One region of the Sorangium sp. So ce321 genome, then DNA from elsewhere that is predicted to be linked to it. Evidence: riboswitches for the same ligand, from Rfam matches in the RefSeq annotation. Region 1 holds a riboswitch; each other region holds the start of a gene.

Region 1 (3,576 bases):
CGCGGCGCCCGCGGCGACGGCGTCCGACGGCGAGCCGACGCGCCGCCCGGCGATCTCGACGCCGCCGCCGGGCGCGGGGAGGAGGCCGACGAGCGTCCGGAGCAGCGCTGTCTTGCCGGCGCCGTTGCCGCCGAGCACCGCCACGGACTCGCCCTCGGCGACGTCGAGGCGCACGTCGCGGAGGACGGGCTCGCCGCCGCGGTAGCCGATCGCCGGCGCGCGCAGCGCGATAGCCAGCGCGCGCAGCGCGATCGCGCTCACCCGGCGCCTCCGGCGGCCACGCAGAGCGTCAGCGCCGCGAGGGCGGCGGCGGCGAAGGCGAGGTTGGCGGCGGGCGCGCTCGCCCGGCGGTCGGCGACGGGGAGCTTGCCCTGGTAGCCGCGGAGCTGCATCGCGATGGCGGCGTGCTCGGAGCGCTCCAGGGTCCGCAGGACCACGACGCCCGCGACGGCGCCGGCCGAGCGCGCGGCGGCGCCCGGGCGCGAGAACCCGCCGCGGAGCGCGGCGGCGCTCCACGCGCTGTCGGCCGCGCGCTGCAGCACGCCGGCGAAGCGCCGCGCGAGCGCGAGCAGCTCGACGAGGGCCGCGGGCGCGCCGAGGCCGGCGAGGGCGGCCTCGATCTCGGCGGGCGCGGCGGCGCGCGAGAGCCACCGCAGCACCGCGGCCGCCGCGAGGACGCGCGCGCCGAGGGTGGCGGCGCGGCGGGCCCCCTCGCGCGTGACGGCGTCGAGCGGGAACGCCGCGCCGGCGAGCAGCGGCTCCCCCGGGGTGAGCGCGAGCGCGAGGGCCGCCGCGACCCCGCCGATCCACGCGGCGGGCGCGAAGGCGCGGAGGATCGCGCCGGCGGTCATGCCCTGGAGCCGGAGGGCCGCGCACGCGAGCAGGAGCAGCGCGGCCGGGGTCCAGGGCGAGCGCGCGCCCGCGGCGACGCAGCACGCCGCCACGGCGGCCCCGAGGCGCAGCCGGGGGTCGACGTCGCGGAGGCGCTCGCGGAGCCGCGCCGGGGGGTCAATCGGCACGGAGGCCCTGTCCGCCGGGCTTGCCGGCGGGCTGATCGGCGCGCTCCACGAAGAGCACGCGCGCGTAGTAGCCGATGACGAAGCCGGCGAGGAGCCCTGCCCAGAGGAACGCGAAGAGGAGGAGATCGCCCTCCAGCCCGGCGAACAGCGGCCCCGTGTCGTGGCGCCCGGCGTCCTCGGCGACGCGGCGGACGACGGCCTCGTCGACGCCGTCCCAGGAAGCGCCGCCGCACCCGGCGAGCCAGAGCGCCGCGGCGAGCGGCAGCGCGGCGAGCCGGCGCGGCGCGGGCCGTGCGAGCGCGGCGAGCCCGCGCGGTGCGGGCCGTACGAGCGCGGCGAGCCGGCGCGGCGCGGGCCGCGGCGTCACGACGCCCCCGCGGCGAGCGGGACGACCTGGAGCCGGTCCAGGATGTCGGGCCGCCGGGCGCGCAGGAAGACGAGCGCCCCGGCGGTCATGGCGCCCTCGAGCAGGCCGAGCGGCAGCTGGGTCGGGATGAAGGCGACGGCGACGCCCGTGAACATCGACGTCACCGAGCCCTCGCCGGCGAGCCCGAGCGCGAGCTCGAGCGCCGTTGTCGCGTACGTGGCCCAGTCCGACGTCACGCCGGCCAGGAACCCTGCGACCCAGAGGTTCGCGCCGCAGCGCCGCGCGAGCCGGAACACGAGGTACCCGGTGAAGGCGCCCGCGATGCCCATGGACGCGACGTCGGCGCCGAGCGTCGTGAGCCCGCCGTGCGCGAGGAAGAGGGCCTGGATGAGGAGCGCCACGACGGTGACGAGGACGGTCATCCAGGGGCCGATGAGGATCGCGGCGAGCCCGGTGCCGCACGGGTGGGAGCAGGTCCCTGCGGTGGGCACCGGCACGGGCATGCACGAGATCGCGAAGACGGCGGCGGCGACGAGGCCGACGAACGGCTTGTAGAAGGCGTCCCGCTCGGTGCGCTGCCGGAGCAGGTGGAGGGCGATCGCGACGAAGGGCAGGGCGAGCGCGTTCCAGACCGCGCACCAGCCGAGCGGCAGGACGCCCTCCGCGAGGTGCATCGCCGCCGCGGGCCGCGCCGCGAGCAGCGAGGCCAGGAACACGGCAGAGAGGAACACAGGGCGGCCGGGAAGACCGGTTTGGGCGATCCGGGTGAAGTCCGCACCCGGACGCCACGAAGACGTGCGCAAGCTGCACCTCGTGGGGCTCGGGTAGGTCTCCCGGCTCATGGGTTCAGGGAGCTGCTCTAGCTCCCGGCGCTGCGTCCACCTTCCCGGGTCTCGTGGGCAGGCCCAGTGGTCTTCGGATGCAGCTCCCCATTCACGGTGGCGGGACCGCGCCGGTTTCGCACCGGCTTCCCTGTTATGCCCCTGAGGGCACCCGAGGAATGGATTGTCAGATGGATGCTCGGTAATCCCGTTTCGCGCCCGGCGTCAAGGAGGTCGCGCCCCGGCCTCGGCGGAGGCGCCTGCCTCGTGCCGCGGGCTCGCCGGTGAGCCCCCTCGGGCTCCCCTCGCGCCTCTTCGCGGCAGGTGCGGCTCGCGGCGGACGACGCGGCCCACGGCGGATGCGGGGCACGGCGGATGCGGCTCACGGCGGATGCGGGGCACGGCGGACACGGCGCACAGCGGACACGGCTCACGGCGGATGCGGGGCACGGCGGACACGGCTCACGGCGGACACGGCTCACGGCGGATGCGGCTCACAGCGGATGCGGCTCACAGCGGATGCGGCTCACGGCGGACACGGCTCACGGCGGAGCCGCGCTGCCCGGTACGCCGGCCGCGCGAGCTCCCGCCGTCCAGCCCGCCGCGCACCGTCCGAGCCCCTCGTCGGAGGTGCGCCGTGTTGCTCGCACCCTGGCGTTGCTGCGAGCGAGCGGCCCGAGGCTTTCCTGCGCGCCGCGCGCCGGATGTTCCACCTGCCGGCAGACAGGCTGGGCCAGGGTGAGCTCCTCCCTACCAATGCAATCAATGCAATGGTGGAGGCCACGAAATTGACCGAGACGCACAGGGCAAGAGGGGTTGGTCAGTTTCTATCCTCTGCTTCCGTAGTAAACGCTCTTTACACACCTTCACACATTCCCCGCCACGGCGCTGCTCGCTCCGGCGCCCTGGCCGGAGCGCGCGCCCTGCGCTGCCGCTCGTGCGCTCGGTGGAAGGTGCGGCGCGGCCTTCGCACCAGCGTGCTTGGTTCGGTCGGGCCCTTTACTTATGGAAGTCGGTGTTCCGTACCCGGCGCGCAGCGCCCGAGCGCTGGTGTTCTCTTTTCACAGAACTCGAAGAGCTCCGCACGAACGCTGTACTCTGCGGATGAGTATGCCCGGCTCGGATGTGCATTCCAGGATATCGCGGGTGTGCGCGCCGCGTCGTCGCCTGGCTGCCTTCACGCCGTGAGCAATTCGCTCACTGGCGCGCAGGCCTTGCACTTTGTGATCGACAGCGCGCTTCCGGGTGCCACACTCTGCTCACCGCATGCGCGCCGGCGCAGCCCCCCAGCCCGGAGCGCATGCGGTCTTTCCTTGCACACCGCGTGGACGTTCAATGTTCCGACGCGGTTCACCTGCCGCGCTCATGT
Region 2 (3,576 bases), 420 kb from region 1:
GAGCGTCTCGCGCTTGAAGAGGTTCGACACCTGCGGCTCGATGCACTCGCAGCAGCCCGCGATCGACGCGATGGTCGCCGTGGGCGCGACGGCGACGAGCAGCGAGTTCCTGAGCCCCTCGGCCCGGACGCGCGCGCGGAGCGCCTCCCAGCGCGCCGTGTCCTCGGGGACGACGTCCCACGCGTCGAACTGGAGCTCTCCGCGCGCGGCGCGCGTCTCGTCGAACGCCGGATGTCGCCCCTTCTCCGCCGCGAGATCCGCGGACGTCGAGAGCGCGTGGTAATACACCTCTTCCGAGATCCGCCTGGAGAGGTCCCGCGCGGCCGGGGCGTCGAAGGGCAGGCGCAGCTGGAAGAACACGTCTTGCAGGCCCATGAGCCCGAGCCCGACCGGCCGCCAGCGGAGGTTGGATCGCCGCGTCGAGGCGATGGGGTAGTAGTTGAGGTCGATGACGCGGTCGAGCTGGCGGACCGCCGTCCGCACCGTGCGCGCGAGCTTCTCGAAGTCGAACGCGGCCGCGCCGTCTCCCCGCGCGAGCGTGTGGCGCGCGAGGTTGATCGAGCCCAGGTTGCAGACGGCCGACTCCTCCTTCGAGGTCACCTCCAGGATCTCGGTGCAGAGGTTCGACAGGTGGACGACCCGGCCTGGCAGCGCCGTCTGGTTGCAGGCGCGGTTCGACCTGTCCTTGAACGTCATCCAGCCGTTGCCCGTCTGCGCGAGCGTGCGCATCATCCGCGCGTAGAGGTCGCGCGCCTTCATCGTCTTCCTGGCGAGGCCCGCCGCCTCGGCCTCGGCATAGCGGCGCTCGAACTCGTCTCCGTAGAGATCGGGCAGATCGCGCACGTCCTTGGGATCGAACAGGCTCCATTCGCCGTCGGCCTCGACCCGCTTCATGAAGAGGTCCGGCACCCAGTTTGCGAGGTTCAGGTTGTGCGTGCGCGCGGCCTCGTCGCCCGTGTTGTCGCGCAGCGCGAGGAACTCCTCGACGTCGGCGTGCCACGGCTCGAGGTAGACGCAGCAGGCGCCCTTGCGCTTGCCGCCCTGGTTCACGGCCGCCACCGACGCGTCGAGCGTCTTGAGCCACGGCACGATGCCGCTGGAGTGCCCGTTGGTGCTCTCGATGAGCGACCCGCGCGACCGCACGCGGTGGTAGGCGAGCCCGATGCCTCCCGAGAACTTCGAGAGCATCGCTACATCGGTGTAGCGCTGGTAGATGGTCTCGAGGTGGTCCTCCGGCGAGTCGAGCAAAAAGCAGCTCGAGAGCTGCTCGTGGCTCGTGCCCGCGTTGAACATCGTGGGCGAGCTCGGGAGGTAGTCGAGCGACGAGAAGAGCCGGTAGAGCTCGATGGCCTGCGCCGCCGTCTCGGACAGCGCGCACGCGATGCGCAGGAAGAACTGCTGCGGTGTCTCGACGACGAGGCGCGTCTCGGGGTGCTTGAGCAGGTAGCGATCGTAGAGGGTCCGCAGGCCGAAGTACTCGAGCTCGTGGTCCCGCCCCGGCTCGATCGCGTCGTTCAGCTTGCGGGCGTTCTGCGCCACGAAGCCGTGGAGCCGCTCGTTGATGAGGCCGAGCCGCCGCCCGACGGCGATGGACTGCGAGAAGGCGTGGATCTCCTGGTTGCGGACCTCCTTGTCGATAACGGTGGCGAGCAGGCGCGCCGCGAGCTTCGCGTACTGGGGCTCATCGGCGATGAGCGAGGCCGCCGTCTGGATGGAGAGCTGATCGAGCTCGCGCGTCGTCGCGCCGTCGTAGAGGCCGCTGATGGTCTTTGTCGCGACGCGGAGCGCGTCCACGTCGGACAGGCCGGCGCAAGAGCGGCTCACGGCCCGGACGATCTTGTTGACGTCGACAGGCTCGCTCGATCCGTTCCTCTTCGTCACCCGCATCGTCGTGTGCGGGAGCGTGTCCTCGGCGCCGCGGGCGCTCGTGTGGGGCGCGTGGAGCGCGCGCAACGGCGCCGCGCCGTTGCTCCTCATCAACGTATCGCTCAGCATGGAATCCTCCTCGTCGTGCTTCGTTCGGAGCGGTCCCGGACCGCTCGCGTCGATGCCGCGAGAGCGAAGAAGCCAGCCGATGCGCACGGGGCGCGCGCTCTTCAGGAGAGCGCCTTCGGACCGACCGCTCGCCCCCGCGGGCGAAAGGAAGACAACGCGGGAGGGGGTCGGAACCGGGACAAGCGCGAGAGTCGGCGCCAGCTCGGACCTACCGCCCTCCCACGAGGCTTCCAGGTCAAACCGGCGCGGGATGTCTCCCCGACGCTGGATGTTGGCAGGTCTTCGGGCTTGCGAGCGCTCCGGCTTTCGCCGGCTTCCTACGGTCCACCGCTTCCCAGCCCGAGGGCCAGTGCTCGTCGTGGAGATCGTTCTCGCTTACCGCTGCGGGGCAGCCCCGGAGTCACACCGGGTTCCCTTTTGAGCCCCGGGCCGAAGCCCGAGGCACCAACATGAGCCACTACATATTGTGGCGCGCGGGGAAGGTCAAGCGAGATGTTGGGGTCGGGGCTGGCGGAGCGGAGCGGCGACCGGCCATGGATGCCCAGCGCGCAACGACCGCGCCATGGGTGCCCAGCGCGGGTGTGCTCACCCGTCACGCATCCGGAGCTCGTCGTCGAGGCGCTCGTCATACTCGTCGCGTACAGGCGCTGCGATGGCCACATGGGACGGAGCTGGCTGCGCGGCGCTGCGCCTCCACGAGCGCAGCAGGGCGAAGACCCCGAGGAAGCTCACCGCGATGCCGAGCATCATGCTCAGGGCGACCTTGCCGAGGACGCCCGACGAAGGCGCCGCGCGGATGCGGTCCCCATAACGCGCGATGAGGTCCTGCTCGAGGGCGTCGACGGCCTCTCCCCGACGGAGGCGCACGCGGATCTCGCGACGGAGCTCCTGCGCCACCTCCGATTCGTGAACGTCGAGCGTCTGATCCCAGCAACAAGGCGCGAGCAGGCGCCCTTCGAGCGCCCTCTCGCCGGGCGCCGGGGTCGAGTCGACGAGCTCGGCCGCGGCAGGGCTGGGCGCCGCCGACTCGGCCCTGCCGCCGAGGTCCACGACCGTGACGGCGACGACCAGCGCCGCCGCGCGGCGCCCGCGCGAGCTCCGCAGGGGCCGGAGATGCAATGGCGAGCGCACCTCCCGCGCGCCGTGAGGGGAACGGGCCGGGTCATTCGCAGACGCGCCGCGCGCTCGCTGGATCATGGCGAGACAGGCTAGCGCCGCCGGCCGCCAGGGCCCTGCGACACGATGTCGCGCTGGTCGCCGCGCGGCCCTGTGCGCGCCCGAGGCCGGGATAACGCTGCACCCTTCGACGGGATGCGACACCGTGACGCATTGCCCGCCACGCCTCGCGACACGTAATGTCGCGCGCATGCCACACGAGGTTCTCTGCTCCACGCCTCCAGGGCCATCCTCGGCCGGTGACGAAGCGCCGGTCCGCCGCCGGCGCCTCCGCCCGGTGCAGATCTGGCTCTGCGTGTCTGCGCTCGCGGGGCTCGCCATTTTCGGTGGGCTGTCGCGGTTGCGCGAGGCGCCCGCCTCGCCGCCCGTGCTCGGCGAGATGCCGGCGTTCTCCATGAAGGATCA
Region 3 (3,576 bases), 1.3 Mb from region 1:
CGCGATCGTGTCGCCGATTGTGACCCCATCGAGCCCCGCGATCGCGACCACCTCGCCCGCGACGGCGCTCTCGACCGCGACCCGCTTCAGCCCCTCGTAGGCGTAGAGCATCTTCACGTAGCCGCGCGACTGGCCGTCCTCGCCGAGGAGCGCGACGTCGGCGCCGGACCGGGCCGTGCCGCGGACCACGCGGCCGACCGCGAGCCGGCCCACGTAGTCGTCGTGCGTCGTGTTGCAGACGATGACCTGGAGCGGCCCGTCCGGGTCGCCCGAGGGCGCCGGGACCCGATCGAGGATGGTCTCGAAGAGCGGCTGGAGGTCCGTGGCCTCGTGCTCGAGCTCGCGCTTCGCCTGGCCGAACTTCGCCACGGCGTAGAGCGTCGCGAAGTCCTGCTGCGGGTCGCTCGCCTCGAGGTCGCAGAAGAGGTCGAACACCTCGGAGAGCACCTCGTGGGCGCGCGCGTCGCTGCGGTCGATCTTGTTGATGACGACGATGACCGGGAAGCCGCGCTGGAGGCACTTCGAGAGCACGAAGCGCGTCTGCGGCAGCGGGCCCTCGGCGGCGTCGACGAGGAGCAGCGCCCCGTCGGCCATCATCAGCGTGCGCTCGACCTCGCCGCCGAAGTCGGAGTGGCCGGGCGTGTCCACGATGTTGATCTTGACCCCGCGGTACCGGATGCTGGTGTTCTTCGCGAGGATGGTGATGCCGCGCTCGCGCTCGAGGTCGTTCGAGTCCATGACCCGCTCGGCCACAACCTCGTTCTCTCGGAAGGCGCCCGACTGGCGGAGCATGTGATCGACGAGCGTCGTCTTCCCGTGGTCGACGTGGGCGACGATGGCGATGTTGCGGAGATCATTACGCGGCATATACGGCGGCGGCCGTGTAGCACGCGACCCACGGAGGAGCGAGCCCATCCTCGCCAGAGGTCGAACGTCCGGCCGACGCCGGCGCGCCGGCGACGCGCGGGTTGCGCGCAGGTTCCGCGCCGGCGACGCGCGGGTTCTGCGCAGGCCAGGCGCTCCGGCTCGCGGTGAGTCCGCCGTCGCCGGGGGCGAGCGCCCCAGCTCGGCGGTGATCTCGCGGCGGCCGCTCGCGGTCACCGGGCTCGACAGGACGACTGTTGACAGGCGATCGAGCGCCGCCATAGGGTGCGCGCCGTGCTGGTGCCTGGGCCCTTGCCCAGGCTCAATAGGGAACCCGGTGAGAATCCGGGGCTGCCCCGCAGCGGTAAGCGAGAACGACCTCCACGACGAGCACTGGCCCGAGAGGGCTGGGAAGCGGTGGACAGTAGGAAGTCGGCCCGGCCGAGGAGCTCGCAAGCCCGAAGACCTGCCAGCGCCCGGCGACGGGGAGACATCTGGCGCCGGTTCGACCTGGGAGCCTCGAGGGAGGCGGTGAGGTCCGTGCCGTCGCAGCGTCTGCGCGCGTCCCGGAGTCCGACCCGCCCCCGCGCTGCCTCCCGGTAGCCCGTGGGGGCGAGAGGTCGGTCCAGGGCATCGCCGCCACTGGACTGCCTTCCCTCCGCTCGGCGCGAGCGGCCCCGATCCGCTCGGCGCGATGCCAGCAAGAGGAGGACGCGCATGCCGCGCGAGACGATCACGAAGGGCCACGGACACCGCCGCTCACGCCACCTGCTCGCCGCACTATCGATCTCGCTGACCGTCGCGCGGCTCGCGCGCGCCGAGGTCGAGGCGCCGGAGGCGCCGACCGCCGCCCCGGGGGCGCCCGCGGACGGCGGGGCGAAGGCGCTCGCGGAAGGCGCGGGGGCGAGCGCCGACGGCGGCGCGGGGGCGAGCGCCGACGGCGGCGCGATCGAGGTCACCATCCAGGCGGAGAAGCCGGCGAGCGAGGCCGCCTCGCGCGTCTCCGTCGGGCATCGCGAGCTCGAGCTCAGGCCGAGGCTCCGGCCGGGCGACATCGTCGAGGCGGTCCCGGGGCTCTTCGCCGTGCAGCACGCCGGCGGCGGCAAGGCCAACCAGTACTTCCTCCGCGGGTTCGACGCGGACCACGGGACCGACGTCGCCTTCTTCGTCGACGGGGTGCCCGTCAACATGGTCAGCCACGGCCACGGGCACGGCTTCACCGATCTCTACTTCGTGATCCCGGAGCTCGTTACCGGGCTCGACGGCTACAAGGGGCCTTATTACGCGAGCATCGGCGACTTCGGCACCGCGGGCGCCGTGAACTTCCGCTTCGCCGAGAAGCTCGACGAGAGCCACGCGCAGCTCAGCCTCGGGCAGCACGGGATCGCCCGCGGCCTCGTGGTCGCCTCGCCGGATCTCGGCGACGCGTGGCGCGCGGTCGCCGCGGCGGAGATCTACCGGAACGACGGGCCCTTCCTCAGCCCGGAGCGGCTCAAGCGCTTCAACGTGTACCTGAGGGCGACGCACGACCTGAGCCCCACCGGGAAGATCCAGATGACGTGGATGTCCTACGGGTCGACCTGGCACGGCTCCGGCCAGATCCCCGCGCGCGCCGTGTGCGGCGAGGGCGAGCAGGACCAGCTGAACCCGCCGCCGTCCGCCTACGGACAGCCGTGCATCGATCACTTCGGCTCGGTCGATCCGACCGAGGGCGGGGCCACCCAGCGGCACATGGCGTCCCTCGCGTACTCGACCGCGTGGCGGGACGCCGACCTGAGCGCGCTGGCCTACCTCGTCCGCTACCGCTTCACGCTGTACTCGAACTTCACGTTCTTCAGCGAGGACCCGGTCCACGGCGATCAGATCGAGCAGAACGACGATCGCGTCGTCGGAGGCGCCGAGCTCCGGCTCCGCAGGCAGCTCGAGTACCGCGGGGCGAAGCTCACGACGTCGCTCGGCGCGCAGATCCGCGCCGACGCGATCGACAAGTCACTCCACCACGACGAGGCGCGCGAGCGGCTCGAGGAGCGGGGCACGGCCCACGTCGACGAGGGCCAGATCGGCGTCTACGTCGAGCAGGACGCCCGGATCCGGCGCTGGCTCCGCTTCGTGGCCGGGGTGCGCGGGCAGTGGATCGACGTCAACGTGGACGACCGGCGCGAGGACCTGGGCGCGACCGGGAACAGGTCGAGCGGCTTCCGGGGGCAGATGCAGCTCTTCCCGAAGCTCACGGCGATCGTCTCGCCCGTCGCGGCGCTCGACCTCTTCGCCCATTACGGGCGGGGCTTCCACTCGAACGACGCCCAGGGCGTGGTGCTGCGCGAGGGGGCGGCGACGCTCATCACCCCCGCGACGGGCTACGAGGTCGGCGCGAGGGCCACGCCGCTCCGCGGCCTGACGCTGAGCGCGGCGGGGTTCCTCCTCGATGTCGACTCGGAGCTCGTCTGGAGCGGCGACGCGGGCGCGACCGAGCCGTCGGGGCAGACGCGGCGCTACGGCCTGGAGATCGGCGGGCGCTACCGGCTCGGGAGCTGGCTCTTCGCCGACGTCGACGCGACCTTCACCCGCGCGCGCTTCCGGGCGAACGCAGGCAACGGGAGCGCGGTGGCCCTCGCGCCGACCCGGACGCTGACCGCGGGGATCGGCGTCCGGCCGACGTTCGGCGCGCTCACGCCGTTCGCGGCGCTCCGGGTCAAGGCGATCGGCGCGCGG

The links. A riboswitch is a leader RNA that binds a small molecule or an ion and turns the genes downstream of it on or off. The one in region 1 is predicted to bind cobalamin.
Region 2: linked by a shared signal. The riboswitch ahead of WME89_RS00850 (ribonucleoside-diphosphate reductase subunit alpha) and the one ahead of WME89_RS02515 (energy-coupling factor ABC transporter permease) in region 1 are both predicted to bind cobalamin.
Region 3: linked by a shared signal. The riboswitch ahead of WME89_RS07650 (TonB-dependent receptor) and the one ahead of WME89_RS02515 (energy-coupling factor ABC transporter permease) in region 1 are both predicted to bind cobalamin.

What each region holds. Positions count from the first base shown of each region.
Region 1 covers NZ_CP150329.1:632,504-636,079, forward strand. The annotation lists gene WME89_RS02500 (energy-coupling factor ABC transporter ATP-binding protein) at 1-261, opposite strand, end outside; gene WME89_RS02505 (CbiQ family ECF transporter T component) at 258-1,019, opposite strand; gene WME89_RS02510 (hypothetical protein) at 1,009-1,386, opposite strand; gene WME89_RS02515 (energy-coupling factor ABC transporter permease) at 1,383-2,060, opposite strand; cobalamin riboswitch at 2,193-2,398, opposite strand.
Region 2 covers NZ_CP150329.1:215,149-218,724, reverse strand. The annotation lists gene WME89_RS00850 (ribonucleoside-diphosphate reductase subunit alpha) at 1-1,995, opposite strand, end outside; cobalamin riboswitch at 2,252-2,459, opposite strand; gene WME89_RS00845 (cytochrome c-type biogenesis protein CcmH) at 2,581-3,114, opposite strand; gene WME89_RS00840 (SCO family protein) at 3,362-3,576, shown strand, end outside.
Region 3 covers NZ_CP150329.1:1,973,464-1,977,039, forward strand. The annotation lists gene typA (translational GTPase TypA) at 1-915, opposite strand, end outside; cobalamin riboswitch at 1,146-1,352, shown strand; gene WME89_RS07650 (TonB-dependent receptor) at 1,582-3,576, shown strand, end outside.